Regions from separate parts of the Cellulomonas sp. EB106-03-03-XG116 genome, predicted to be linked through region 1. Evidence: predicted binding sites of a transcription regulator. Region 1 holds the regulator's gene; the other holds the start of a gene.
What was found. Region 1 encodes LexA, which represses DNA repair genes until DNA is damaged. Its sites were predicted from a motif close to TCGAACANNTGTTCGA; they were not measured.
Positions count from the first base shown of each region.

Region 1 (6,602 bases):
GCTGCGCGCGGCACTGCGGGCAGCCCGCGATCCACGGCCGGTCGGCGAGCCCGGCGAGGTCGACCGGCTCGCCGTCGGCGCGCCCGTCGGACGCGGGCAGCACGACCAGCACCTCGTCCCGCAGCAGGGCCGCCCGCCGCAGCCCGCCGGCGTCCGCCGGCCCGGCGTCGGGTCCCGCGTCGCGGAACGTCACGGCGACGTCCACCCGGCCGGCGGCGAGCTCGGCCAGCGCCTCGGGCGGCTCCGCCTCCACGAGCGTGACGCCCACGCCGGGGTGGGCGGCGCGCAGCGCGGCGAGGGCGGCGGGCAGCAGGGTGGCCGCCGCGGACGGGAAGGCCGCCACGCGCACCCGGCCCGCGCGCAGGCTGGCCACGGCGGCGACCTCCTCCAGCGTCGCGTCCAGCGCCGACTGCACCGCCGAGGCGTTCCGGGCGAGCACGCGGCCCGCGTCCGTGAGCCGCACGCCGCGCCCGGCGCGGACCACGACCGGCGTGCCGACGAGCCGCTCGACGGCGCGCAGCTGCTGGCTCGCCGCCGGCTGCGTCAGCCCGAGCTCGCGCGCGGCGGCGGTGACGCTGCCGGTGTCCCGGACGGCACGCACGAGGCGCAGGGCGGCGGCGTCGAGGCTGCGGGCGACCATGGACCCACCATAAGGCGGATGCATGGGTCGGTGCGGAATCGGTGCTTGTCTGCATGGGTACGCGCCGACGAGGCTGAGGGCATGCGTTCCCTCGCCGACCTGCGCTCCGACTTCGACCCCGCGCCGGGGCACCTCGACGCCGCCACCGCGGGCGTCGCGCCGCGGCGCACCGCCCGGGCGCTGCACGAGGACGTGGACCGCTGGTCGTCCGGCGGCCTCGACGTGGCGCGGTACGAGCGCGCGGTCGGGACCGCCCGGGAGCGGTTCGCCGCCCTGGTCGGCGTGCCGGCCGACCGGGTCGCGATCGGGTCCCAGGTCTCGGCGATGGCGGCGGTGGCCGCGGCGTCGCTCCCGGACGGCGCGCGCGTGGTGTGCGTGGCGGGCGACTTCAGCTCGGTGGTGTTCCCCTTCCTCGCGCAGGACCGGCTGCGGGTCGAGCACGTGCCGGCGGAGCGGCTGGCCGAGGCCGTCGTGCCGGGCGTCGACCTGGTCGCCTACTCGCTGGTGCAGTCGGCGACGGGCGCGGTGCTCGACGACGAGGCGGTGCTCGCGGCCGCCCGGGCGGCGGGCACCCGGACGCTGTGCGACCTCACCCAGGCCGCCGGGTGGCTCCGCGTCGACGCGTCCCGGTACGACGTCAGCGTGACCGCGGCGTACAAGTGGCTGTGCGCGCCGCGCGGGACCGGCTTCCTCACCGTCCGGGCCGGGGCGCAGGACGCGCTGCGCCCCGTGCACGCGGGCTGGTACGCGGGCGAGGACCCCTGGGCGTCCTGCTACGGGCCCGAGATGCGGCTGGCGGGGGACGCGCGGCGGTTCGACGTGTCGCCGGCCTGGCAGGCGTGGCTCGGCGCGGCCGAGTCGCTGGACGCGTTCGCCGGCGTGGACCCCGACGCCGTCCAGGCGCACGCGATCGGGCTCGCCGACGACTTCCGCGCGGGCCTCGGGCTCGGGTCCGGCGGCAGCGCGATCGTGACGCTGCCGGACCCCGACGGGCGACGGCGCGGCGCCCTGCTGGCCGCGGGCTGCCGGGTCGCCGGCCGCGCGGGACGGGTCCGGCTGGCGTTCCACGTCTGGAACGACGCGGCGGACGTGCGGCGCGCGCTCGCCGCCCTGCGCGGGGAGGTCTGACCCGGGCCCGGGAGGGGGCGGTGCCCCGCCGGGTCAGAGGCTGCGGAGCACCGAGACGACGCGCCCGAGCACCTGCGCGTGGTCGCCGTCGATCGGGGAGTACGCCGGGTTCTGCGGCAGCAGCCACACGTGGCCGTCCGCGCGCTTGAGCGTCTTGACCGTCGCCTCGCCGTCGAGCATGGCGGCCACGATCTCCCCGTTCTCGGCGACGGGCTGCCGGCGGACCACGACCCAGTCGCCGTCGCAGATCGCGGCGTCGATCATCGAGTCGCCGACGACCTTGAGCAGGAACAGCTCGCCGGCGCCCACGAGCTGGCGGGGGAGCGGGAACACGTCCTCGACGAGCTGCTCCGCGAGGATCGGTCCGCCGGCGGCGATCCGGCCGACCACCGGCACGTACGCGGCCTCGGGCGCACCGTCGCGGGCCGCGGAGTCGGCGTCCCCGATGCCGGTGACGCCCGCGAGCCCGGGGAGCGGGGCCACGCCGCGCGAGTCGTCTGGCTGGACGACCTCGATCGCGCGCGGCCGGTTCGGGTCGCGGCGGAGGTAGCCCTTGCGCTCGAGGGCCGTGAGCTGGTGCTTGACGCTGGACGGGCTGGTGAGGCCGACGGCGTCGCCGATCTCCCGCATGCTCGGCGGGTAGCCGCGCGACTCCACCGACGCGCGCACGGTCTCGAGGACCAGCCGCTGCCGCGGCGTGAGCCCGTCGCCGTCCCCGAGCTCGGCCACGGCCGCCTCGCCGAGGCCCGCCGCGGTGCCCGTCCCGTCGCTCGCCATGTCCCCGCTCCCGTCCCGTCCGCCCTGGTCAGGCCGCCCGCAGGTGGGTCCGGGGCGGTCCGTCGGGCGGGCGTGTCAGTGCCTCGTGGTGCGCTGTACCCGACGTCACCGAGCGTAGGGGGACGGACGGGCGGGATCAAACACCTGTTCGATCGTGTCTCGACATCGTCGGTGGGGTGTGGTTCCATCGTACAAGCGTTCGAACGAACAGGTGTTCGACTCGGGTCGCCCGGCGGCCCAGGAGGGAAGTGGTGGGGATGAGCGCGATCGCAGCACACCCGGGGATCGCCCGTCCGGCGCGCCGGCAGGCTCCCGCCCGGCGCAACGGGGATGCGCGCCGGCCGGTCGCCGCAGGCGGCGAGGGCCGTCTCCACCTGACGCGGCGCGGTCGTGTCGTCGTCGCCCTCCTGGGCCTGGCGGTCGTCCTCGGCGGCCTGGTCGGCGGGCGCGCCGTGGCCGAGTCGCCGGAGCGCGCCACCGAGGTCACGACGCACGCGGTGCAGTCGGGAGAGACGCTGTGGGCGATCGCCGCCAGCGTCGCCGGCCCGGGCGAGGACGTGCGCGACGTCGTGCTCGGCCTGCAGGAGCTGAACGGCCTCGCGGACGCCTCGCTCCAGGCCGGCCAGGTCCTGCTGCTCCCCGCCGGCTCCTGACGGCGGGTCGGTCGCCGCGACCCGTGCGAGCGGGCCTGGATCGTCGATTCGAGCCGCTCCGAAGCCGCTGGTCAGTCGCCGTGCAGGTCTCGAACGGATTACGGCACTCGGTGCTTGCGTAATTGGCAGGCGCGCCTCTACTGTGGTGCCACCTCGAACGGCTGGCTGGGGGGCTCGCCGCGAGGGACGCGTCGTCGTCACGGCCCTCGGGTCGGACGCAGAGGCGTGCAGCAACCGTCCGGACGAGGCGAGTCGTCCGGACGAGACGGGACGGGGGCGTCCCCACGAGGGTGGCCGCAGCAGCGGCCACCCTCGTCGTCTGCCCGGGCACCGCTTCCCCCGCTCGTGACCAGCGGGTTCACCCCTGCGCGGATCCGCCTTGCACCGCCCGCTCCCGGAGCCCTACCGTGTCCCGGTCGTCCGGGCGGGCGCGCATCGTCGCGGTCCCGCCCCGGCGCGTGCACCACATCCCGGAGGAGGCGTCCATGCACTGCCCGTTCTGCCGTCACGCCGACTCCCGCGTCGTGGACTCCCGCACGTCCGACGACGGCCTGTCGATCCGCCGCCGGCGCCAGTGCCCGCAGTGCAACCGCCGGTTCACCACGATCGAGACCGCGAGCCTGTCGGTCGTGAAGCGGTCGGGCGCCACCGAGCCGTTCAGCCGGGAGAAGATCGTCAACGGCGTCCGGAAGGCCTGCCAGGGCCGACCGGTCAGCGACGACGACCTCGCGGTGCTCGCGCAGCGCGTGGAGGAGAACCTGCGCGCGAGCGGCAGCGCCGAGCTCGACGCGTACGAGATCGGCCTCGCGATCCTCGGCCCGCTGCGCGACCTGGACGAGGTGGCCTACCTGCGGTTCGCCAGCGTCTACCAGGCGTTCAACAGCCTCGAGGACTTCGAGGCGGCGATCACCGTGCTGCGTGCGGAGAACGAGGCCGCCGACGCCGCCCGCGTCGCGTCGCCGGATGCGCCCGCCGAGGACGCGCCGACCGCCTGACGCGTCGCCGGGAGGCCCCGCGCGGGTCGCCGACCCGCGACGCACCCGGCACGCAGCCGGCCTGCACCCGTCCCGGACCCGCCCGCGCGGGTCCCGGAGCGGCGTCTCCGGCCCCGCGGGCGCCCCGCGCGTACTACCGTCGGATCCGTGATCCCTGCTGACCTCGCGCTCCTGCACGCCCCCGGAACCCCCGCGGTCGCCCCCGACGGCTCGTTCGCCGTCGTCGCCCGCACCGCCCCGGACCTCGAGTCCGACGAGTACACCGGCCAGCTCTGGCGGGTGGCGACCGACGGCGCCACGCCGCCGCAGCGCCTGACCCGCGGCCACCGCGACACCGACCCGCAGGTCTCGCCGGACGGCCGCTGGGTCGCGTTCCTGCGCGCCGAGCCGAAGGGGCGTCCGCAGCTGTTCCTGGTCGAGGCCGCGGGCGGCGAGCCGGTCCGGCTGACCGACGCGCCGCTGGGCGTGCAGACCGCGCGGTTCTCGCCGGACGGCGCGACGCTGGCGTTCGTCGCCCGGGTGCCCGAGGAGGGCCGGTACGGCGACGGCGACTCCGGCGCCGAGCGCCCCCGGCACATCACCGAGCTGCCGTACCGCAACGACGGCGTCGGCTTCACGCGCGACAAGCGCCGCCAGCTGTTCGTCGTCGACGTGCCCGCCGACCCCGGTGCCCGCGCCGCGCTGCCCACGGCCGAGGCCGACGAGCCCGCCGCCCGCCAGATCACGTCCGGCGACACCGACGTCGAGCAGGTCGCCTGGTTCCCCGGCGGGCGGTACGTCGTCGCCGTGGCCGCCCGGCACGAAGGCAAGGACCAGGACCTGCGCTCGGACGCGGTCGTCGTGGACACCGCACCCGAGGCCGACCACGCGCTCGTCCCGCTGACCGACGCGGACGCCGGCAGCACGCTCGCCGTGGCCGCGGCGCTGCCGTCGGCCGACGGCGCGGCCCTGTGGCTGCTCGCGCAGGACATGGGGTCGTCGGGCCGGGAGTTCGTCGCGAGCCAGACGGGGCTGTTCCGCCTCCCGCTGACCGCCGGCGACGCCGCGCCGACCGCCGCGGGCGCCCCCGAGCGGCTGACCGACGCCGAGGCGGTCGACCTCGACCCCGGGACGTTCGCCGTGACGGCGGACGGCGTCCTCGCGGGGGTGCTGCACCGTGGCACGGTCGTCCTGCGCCAGCACCGCGCCGACGGCTCGACCCGGGACCTGCTCACCGGCCTCGTCGCCCACGGCGTCGCCGCGGCGACCGACGCGCCGGTGGCCGTCGTCACCGCCGCGGGCCCGGCCACGTCCGGCGACCTGCACGCGGTCGACCTGGCCACGGGGGAGACCCGCGCGCTCACCGACTGGTCGGCGCCGCTGCGCGCCACCGGCCGGGTCCGCGCGCCGCGCGAGGTCACGGCCACCGCGCCCGACGGCTACCCGGTGCACGGCTGGGTCGTCACGCCGGACCCGGAGCGGTTCGCCGGCCCGCACCCGACGATCCTCATGATCCACGGCGGCCCCTACGCCCAGTACACGGTCGGCCTGTTCGACGAGGTGCAGACGCTCGCCGAGGCCGGCTACGCGGTCGTCTACGGCAACCCGCGCGGTGCGGCCGGCTACGGGTCGGCGCACGGCAAGGCGATCCAGCACGGCTTCGGCACGGTCGACACGGACGACGTCCTCGCCCTGCTCGACGCGGCGCTCGAGGACCCGGCGCTGGACGGCGAGCGGGTCGGCGTCATGGGCGGCTCCTACGGCGGCTACCTCACGGCGTGGCTGACCACCCGCACCGACCGGTTCGTCGGCGCGATCGTCGAGCGCGGCTTCCTCGACCCGGTGTCGTTCGTCGGGTCGAGCGACATCGGCTGGTTCTTCGGCCTGGAGTACCTGGGCGACGGCGACGACGAGGAGGCCCGCGCGCAGGTGGCGGCCCAGTCGCCGATGGCGCACGTGTCCCGCGTGACCACGCCGACGCTCGTCATCCACTCCGAGCAGGACTGGCGGTGCCCGGTCGAGCAGGGGCAGCGCTGGTTCGTCGAGCTGAAGCGCCGCGGGGTGCCGGCCGAGCTGCTGCTGTTCCCGGGCGAGGGCCACGAGCTGACCCGGTCGGGCCGCCCGCAGCACCGGCTGGTGCGGTTCGAGCACGTGCTCGACTGGTGGGAGCGGACGCTCCCGGTCGCCCGCGGCTGACCCGCGCGACGAGGGGCCCCGCACCGGTTTCCGGTGCGGGGCCCCTCGTCGTGCTGCCGCCGGACGCGCGGCGGGCGTCAGACCGCCGAGGCCGCCAGCAGGTCGTCCCGGACCACCCGGCGGAGCACCTTGCCGATCTGGGACCGCGGCAGCTCGGGCAGGATGACGAGGTCGCGGGGCACCGCGTACCGGGCCAGCCGCTCGCCGCACCACTCGCGCACCGCGGCGATGTCG
Region 1 covers NZ_JBYTEP010000042.1:279-6,880, forward strand. The annotation lists partial or broken gene AC3WUG_RS14575 (LysR family transcriptional regulator) at 1-640, opposite strand, end outside; gene AC3WUG_RS14580 (aminotransferase class V-fold PLP-dependent enzyme) at 722-1,768, shown strand; gene lexA (transcriptional repressor LexA) at 1,802-2,545, opposite strand; gene AC3WUG_RS14590 (LysM peptidoglycan-binding domain-containing protein) at 2,803-3,198, shown strand; gene nrdR (transcriptional regulator NrdR) at 3,684-4,193, shown strand; gene AC3WUG_RS14600 (S9 family peptidase) at 4,341-6,368, shown strand; gene AC3WUG_RS14605 (AMP-binding protein) at 6,446-6,602, opposite strand, start outside.

Region 2 (6,602 bases), on a different contig from region 1:
GGTTCCTGACTCTCGTGGCGGCGCCCGGCCGGGTCGTCGGCGGAACCCGGGCGATCCTCACCACCGGCGACGCCGAGGGCGTGCGCCCGGCGTTCGCGGACCCGCCGGCGGCCTACGCGTACCCGATGGCGTCGTTCGCGCAGGCGTTCATCACGGACGCCTTTCCCGACCTGGCCCCGGGTACCGGATACGACTGGTTCCCGTTCCCCGCCGTCGACCCCGCGCTCGCGGGCTCCGTGACGGTCGGGGCGGACCTCGTGGTCGCCCTGCGCGACACCCCGGCGACCCGGTCGTTCCTGACCTACCTGACCGGCGCCGACGCGCAGGCGCGGTGGGCCGAGCTCGGCGGGTACACCTCCGTCAACCGCGGCGTGCCGGCCTCGGCCTACCCCGACGCGGTGGCCCGGTCGGTCGCGGAGCACCTGACCGGCGCCGAGGTCGTGCGGTTCGGCGCGGGGGACGCGATGCCGGCCGAGGTCCAGTCGGCGTGGAGCGCGGCGATGCTCCGGCTCGTGCAGGACCCGAGCGCGCTGGACGGCGTGCTCGCGTCGCTGACGGACGTCGCCGCGGACGCCCCGGACCGCTGACTACGCTGCGCGCATGGCCACCGTCACCCCGCTCACCCCGGACGACGGCGCCGCGTGGCGCGCGCTGTGGGACGGGTACCTCGCGTTCTACGAGACCACCCTCGACGAGGCGACGACGGCCGCCACGTTCGCCCGTCTCGTGGACCCGGGCTCCGGCCTGCACGGGGCGCTCGCCCGGGACGACTCCGGCGCGGCGGTCGGCCTCGTGCACTGGCTGACCCACGCCGCGACCTGGACCACGACGAGCTACTGCTACCTCGAGGACCTGTTCGTCGCGCCGGACGGGCGCGGGGCCGGCGCGGGCCGGTCGCTCGTCGAGCACGTGCGCGCGTGGGCCGAGCGGAACGGGTCCGCCAAGGTCTACTGGCTCACCGCCGAGTCGAACGCCACGGCCCGGGCCCTCTACGACCGGGTCGCGACGCGGTCCGGGATGATCCACTTCCAGATCCCCCTCGGCTGACGGCCGGGGCCACGGACCGCGGCGCCGCCCGGATCAGGCCTTCGAGTGGATGGTGACGACGTAGCCGTCGGGGTCACGGAGCGAGAAGGTCGTCCCGAACGGGCTCTCGAACGGCTCCTGCACGATCGGCACGCCGGCCTCGACGAGCCGGGTGTGCAGTCTCGCCGCGTCCGGGTGGTGGAACCACACCCCGACCCCGGCCCCGAGCTGCGGGGCGGCGTCGAGGTCGACGCCCGGGAAGGGCACGCGCACCGCGAACGCCGTCGCTCCGGCGCCGCCGGTGGAGAAGACCACGGCCTGGGGGTTCGGCGCCGGGAGCCGGGTGAGACCGACGAGGCGCTCGTAGAAGTCGGCGGAGGCGGCCAGGTCGCGCACCTGGAAAGAGACGAAGTCGGGGCCGGTCGTGCCGGTGGGGACGGAGTTCATGTCAACATCCTGACACTGTCACGGGGGTGTGTGTCAAGATGCTGACATGAACGACGCCGCCGACGCCGCTCTCGCCAAGGAGCTCGGCATCCTGCTGAAGGCCACGCAGGCCGCGCTGCACCACCGCATGGACGAGGCGCTGCGCCCCCTCGGGCTGACCGTGTCCCAGTACGCCTGCCTGAGCACCCTGCGCGCGGAGCCGGGCATCACGGGCTCCGAGCTCGCCCGACGCACCTTCGTCTCCCGGCAGTCGATGAACGTGCTCGTCCAGGGCATGGAGCGACTGGGTCTCGTCGAACGCGCCGAGGAGCCGGGGCCCCGGCGGGAGCGGGCGGTGGCCCCGACGCGCGCCGGCACCGCGGCGCTGGCGGAGGCGGAGGTGCGGGTGGCCGGGGTGATGGAGCGGATGCTCGGCGGGCTCGACGCCGCGGGGCGGGCGGCGCTGCGGGACGCGCTCGTGGCGAGCAGGGACGCGTTGCTCGCCGACGACGACTGACGCGCGCCTCAGAACGGAAGCGGTTCGTCAGAACGGGGGTGGGGCGTCGTAGGGGTCGGTGGTGGCGTCGTGGGTCTGCCCGGTGCCGGGTCGGGTGAGGTAGCGGTGGCCGGTGGGGGTGAGCCACTCGTAGAGCCCGGGGCTGATCTGCCGGAGCCGGAAGCCGCCGTCGGTCTTGAGGCGGTGGTGCCGGTGGCAGACCGGTCCGAGGTTGTCGGCGTCGGTGCCGCCCACGGGCGCGTCGGGGTCACCGCCCGGCAGAGGGTGGAACTCCTGGGTGTGGTCGAGCTCGCAGCCGCATGCCGGGACCCGGCAGCCGGGTGCGGCGCAGGTCTTGTCCCGGACGCGGATGAGTTCTGCGAGGGCGGCGGGTGGTCGGTAGCGCTCGCGGCCGACGTCCAGGACCCGGTCGGTGAGCGGGTCGGTGACGACTCGCTGCCAGACCCCGCCGGCTGCGAGGGCGCGGGCCTGCACGGCGTCGATGGGGCCGTGCCCGTCGAGGTGGGCGGGCTGGTCGTCCAGGCCGAGCAGGGTGGAGGCGGGGATGGTGATCCGGACCTCGGCGCCCGGACGACCCGAGCAGCGGGTGCAGCCACGACGAGCGGGCGTGGGTGTGGTGCTGGGGGCGAGGGCGGTTGCCGTGGTTCCGGTCGGCGCGCTGGGCTCGGTGGCCGCGGTCGGAGCGCCCGACGCCACGCGTTCCGTTCGTGCGCTCGGCGCGGTCGCGACGGTGTCGGGCTCGACCTCGCCCTCGGTGCCGGTGGCGGTGGCGGTGGCGGTGGCGGACCCTGGCGGTGCGTCCGGCGCTCCGGCCGGCGACGCAGGGTCGCCCACCCGCGGCGCTGCGTCGTCGTTGGTGGCGGTGTCCCCGACCGGGGTGAGGGTGGCGATCGGGATCGGCTCGACCGGGCGGGTGAGCACCAGGCCGTCCCGGTCCGCGGAGGTCGCGCCGTTCCACGACCGTCGCGGCACCGGCGGGACCGGCAGGCCCGGGGCCAGGTGGACCTCGAACGCCGGACCGTCCGACTCCGGCACGTCGCCGACCACCAGGTCCCGCAGCCCGTCGGCGCGCAGCTGGTCCAGGGTCCGGTCGTCACCCAGGGCCTTGGCGGTCTTGGCGGCGTGGGTGAGGACCCCGTCGACCCGGAGTGCGTCCGCCGCGTCCAGGACCAGCCACATGGAGGCCATGCCGTCCGGCTGCGGGCGCGGGTGGGAGACCCTTCTCGTGCAGCGGGCGCGCTCGCGGCGGGCGGCGGCGCCCTCGGGGTCGACGAGCCGGATCTCGCGCTCGACCCGCTGACGGAACTCGGCGATCGAGCACTGGTCGGCCTCAGGCAGCACCGCGTCCTCGACGGCGTGCGCGACCTGGAACGACAGGTCCGCCAACCCCGACGTCAGGACCTGGGCCTTCGCGGGGTCGAGGTGACCGACCTCCAGGGCCTGGCGGGTCGCGCCGAGCATCCCGTCGAGCACCAGCGCCCGGTGCACGGTCTTCGTCGCGGTCACCCGCGGCCACCCGAGGCGCATCGCCAGCTCGTCGCCTGCCACGCAGGCCTGCGTGGGCGGGGCACCGGCCAGCGGGGACCACTCGGGGCTCATCTCGTCCCGGGAGGCGAGTTCGGCGATCAGGCCGAGGGTGCGGGCGTGCTGGTAGGACTCGATCCGGGTCTGCGCGGCGATCGCCTCGACCAGGACCGCCGAGGGCAGCACGTCCGGGTCCAAGCCCCGCAGCCAGGCGTCCAGCTCGGGTCCGGGCGGGCACGCCGCGATCGCCTCGATCTGTCGCTGCTCACCGGTCCGAGGCGCCCCACCCGCGGCGACGACGGGGTCCGGGCCGAAGTCCGTCAGGCACGTCCCGTCGGGTGCGTAGACCGGCAGCACCACGGCGGCGACCGGGTCGCCGTCGGGGTGTTCCTGCAGGTCAGATGCCATGGAACGACACTACCGACGGCCACCCACACGACCCCGGCGATCGACCCCCGCCCTGGGGACGGAGCACGACGACGGCACCTGTGGACGACTCGGCGCCCCGCAGCCGCGCGGCGGGTCCCGCGGGTGGGCCCCGCGGGCGAGCCCTGTTGCCCCGGCAGGCCGACCGCCCGCCGGGGCAGACCGCGACCGATGACGCGCGAGAGGCCCGCCCCCGGGCGGGGACGGGCCTCTCGGCACTCGAGTGGAGGTGGCGGGAATCGAACCCGCGTCCGATGACGTGGAACCAGGACTTCTCCGGGCGCAGTCTGCTGCGCTTTTCTCGGCCCCCACCATCACGCAGACAAGTGGTGGACAGGCTCAGTCACGTGAAAGTCCCCGCAGCCCCCGTGACGAAGGCTACGAGCAGTGGCTCCCTAGATGACGCCAGGAACTGAGTCGGAAGCTAGCTCAGGCTGACGGACTTCGAGGCTCGCTCAGGCGGCGAGGGCGAAGTCGGTGCGCTTGTTATCGGCACCTATGGGTTTACACGGATCGTTAGCGAGATAACCGTGTGTCCTCGGCCCGCTTCTCCTGGCTCGACGATCACCGTCGAAACCGATCACCCCCATGTGGAGTTGTCAATCGCCGCGACCCTCGTCCGATCGCCCTCGCGGGCCATCGGCTGCCGGCCGCAGCAGGTCCAGCATACGGGTGCAACGCCGCGGCTCGCACCGTGATTCCCGTGGGACTGCCCGCTCGACCTGCGTCCTGCGATCGACCGGGGCACCATCGGCGCAGATGCCGCCGAGGACCCGGGCGGCGCGCACCGCGCGAAGGACCGACCATGCCGCAGCACGACTCCGAGAGCACCCGCCCCGAGGACCTCGACGCCGATCCCCGCGACGGCCGCAGCGAGACCGCCACGGAGCGGATGGACCGGAACTGGAACGAGCTCCTCCAGGAGCTGCGCGTCGCCCAGACCGGGGTCCAGATCCTGACCGGCTTCCTGCTGACGGTCCCGTTCCAGCAGCGGTTCCTCGACCTGGACGAGTACCAGAAGACCGTCTACCTGGTGCTGGTCGTGCTGGCACTGACGGCGACGGCGTTCATCGTCGCGCCGGTGTCGCTGCACCGGATCCTGTTCCGCCGGCACCTGAAGCGCGAGCTGGTCGACTCGGCGGACCGGATGGCGCAGACGGGGCTCGCCGCGCTGGCGCTCGTCCTCGGCGGCTCGGCCCTGCTGCTGTTCGACGTGGTGGTCGGGCGGACGGCCGGGATCGTCGCCGGCGCGGTGACGCTGACCGGCCTCGCGGTCGTCTGGGTCGCGCTGCCGTGGCGGCTGTCGCACCGCGCGCGGCGCGAGACCGCCTGACGACGCCCGCGGTCAGCCCCGGAGGAGCCGCGCGATCACCCGCGAGCCCGCCTCCGGCGAGGCGTGCGGTGAGCCCGTCACGGCGCCGAGGAGCAGCGCGATGTTCGAGACGCTGACGACCGCGAGCGCCGTGTCCCAGTCGGCCTCCGCCGGCTCGGGGTCCGCGGGGTGCCGCTCGCGCCCGACCTGACCGGCGAGCTCGGCGAAGCCCTCCTCGTAGAACGCGCCGAGCTCGGCCCGCGCCTCGGGGTGCCGGACGGCGAAGGACAGGATCTCGAGCGACAGCAGCAGGTCGGTCTCGTCGACCATGGTGTGCAGCGCCGCCGACACCCACGGCTCCAGCCCCTCGTCCGCCAGCGGGGGCAGGCCGGGCTGGGCGGTGGCGGCGGCGATCTGCCGGCGGGCGACCTCGAGGAACAGCTCGTGCTTCGAGCCGAAGTGCGCGTACACGGCGCCCTTGGTGTACCCGGCGTCGGCGGCGATGTCCCCGAGGGACGCCCCCTCGTAGCCCTGCCGGGCGAAGGCGCGCGCGGCGGCGTCCAGCAGCTCGGTGCGCGTGCGGCCGGCGCGCTCGGCGCGGCGCTCCTCGGCTCGCCCGCTCCCGCCGCGGCGCCCGACGTTCTCCGACGCGTCGGCCAGCCCGCGGGACGCCTCGCGCAGGCTCGCGGCGACGGCGTCGGACACCTCGGGGACGACGGACTGCACCTGCCTGCCGATGAGCCGGGTCAGCGCGGCGGTGGCGTCGGCGAGCGCACGGGTCGCAGCCCCGATCGAGTCGTCCGCTGCGTTCCCGTCGGGGACCTGGTCGTCCTGCCTGCGTGCCATGCCGCCATCCTAGACCGCCCCGCGTACCGACCGGTATCCCAAGCTGTCGCACGAACAACGCACCGCATCTACCTGCGGCGACGCAACCAACGCTCCACGGATACCCCCTGGTATCCAACTCCACATCCTGCTACGTTCCGTCACGTACCGGTCGGTATGCGAGCCGACGGAGCGACGAGCGAGGGAGTGCGGAGATGGACGCAGCAGGTGTGCTGACGGTCCGCGGGCTGCGGAAGCGGTACCGGGGGCGCAGCGGCGTGCAGGCCAACGACGGGATCGACCTGGACGTGGCGGCGGGTCAGGTCGTCGGCCTGCTCGGCCACAACGGGGCCGGCAAGACCACGCTGGTCAACCAGGTCGTCGGGCTCGTCCGCCCGGACGAGGGCACGATCCACCTGGACGGCGTCGACGCGGTGGCGGAGCCCGCCGAGGCCCGGCGGCGCACCTGCATCCAGGCGCAGGCGAACGTCCCGATCACGGGCCTCACGCCGCGCCGGGCGATCGAGCTGGTGGGGCGCATCCGCG
Region 2 covers NZ_JBYTEP010000004.1:104,631-111,232, forward strand. The annotation lists gene AC3WUG_RS03225 (ABC transporter substrate-binding protein) at 1-587, shown strand, start outside; gene AC3WUG_RS03230 (GNAT family N-acetyltransferase) at 601-1,047, shown strand; gene AC3WUG_RS03235 (VOC family protein) at 1,081-1,473, opposite strand; gene AC3WUG_RS03240 (MarR family winged helix-turn-helix transcriptional regulator) at 1,520-1,969, shown strand; gene AC3WUG_RS03245 (DUF222 domain-containing protein) at 1,997-3,901, opposite strand; RNA gene ssrA (transfer-messenger RNA) at 4,141-4,507, opposite strand; gene AC3WUG_RS03255 (DUF6328 family protein) at 4,725-5,252, shown strand; gene AC3WUG_RS03260 (TetR/AcrR family transcriptional regulator) at 5,265-6,077, opposite strand; gene AC3WUG_RS03265 (ABC transporter ATP-binding protein) at 6,272-6,602, shown strand, end outside.
Region 2: the regulator LexA is predicted to act here: its motif matches at 4,159-4,174, upstream of AC3WUG_RS03245 (DUF222 domain-containing protein).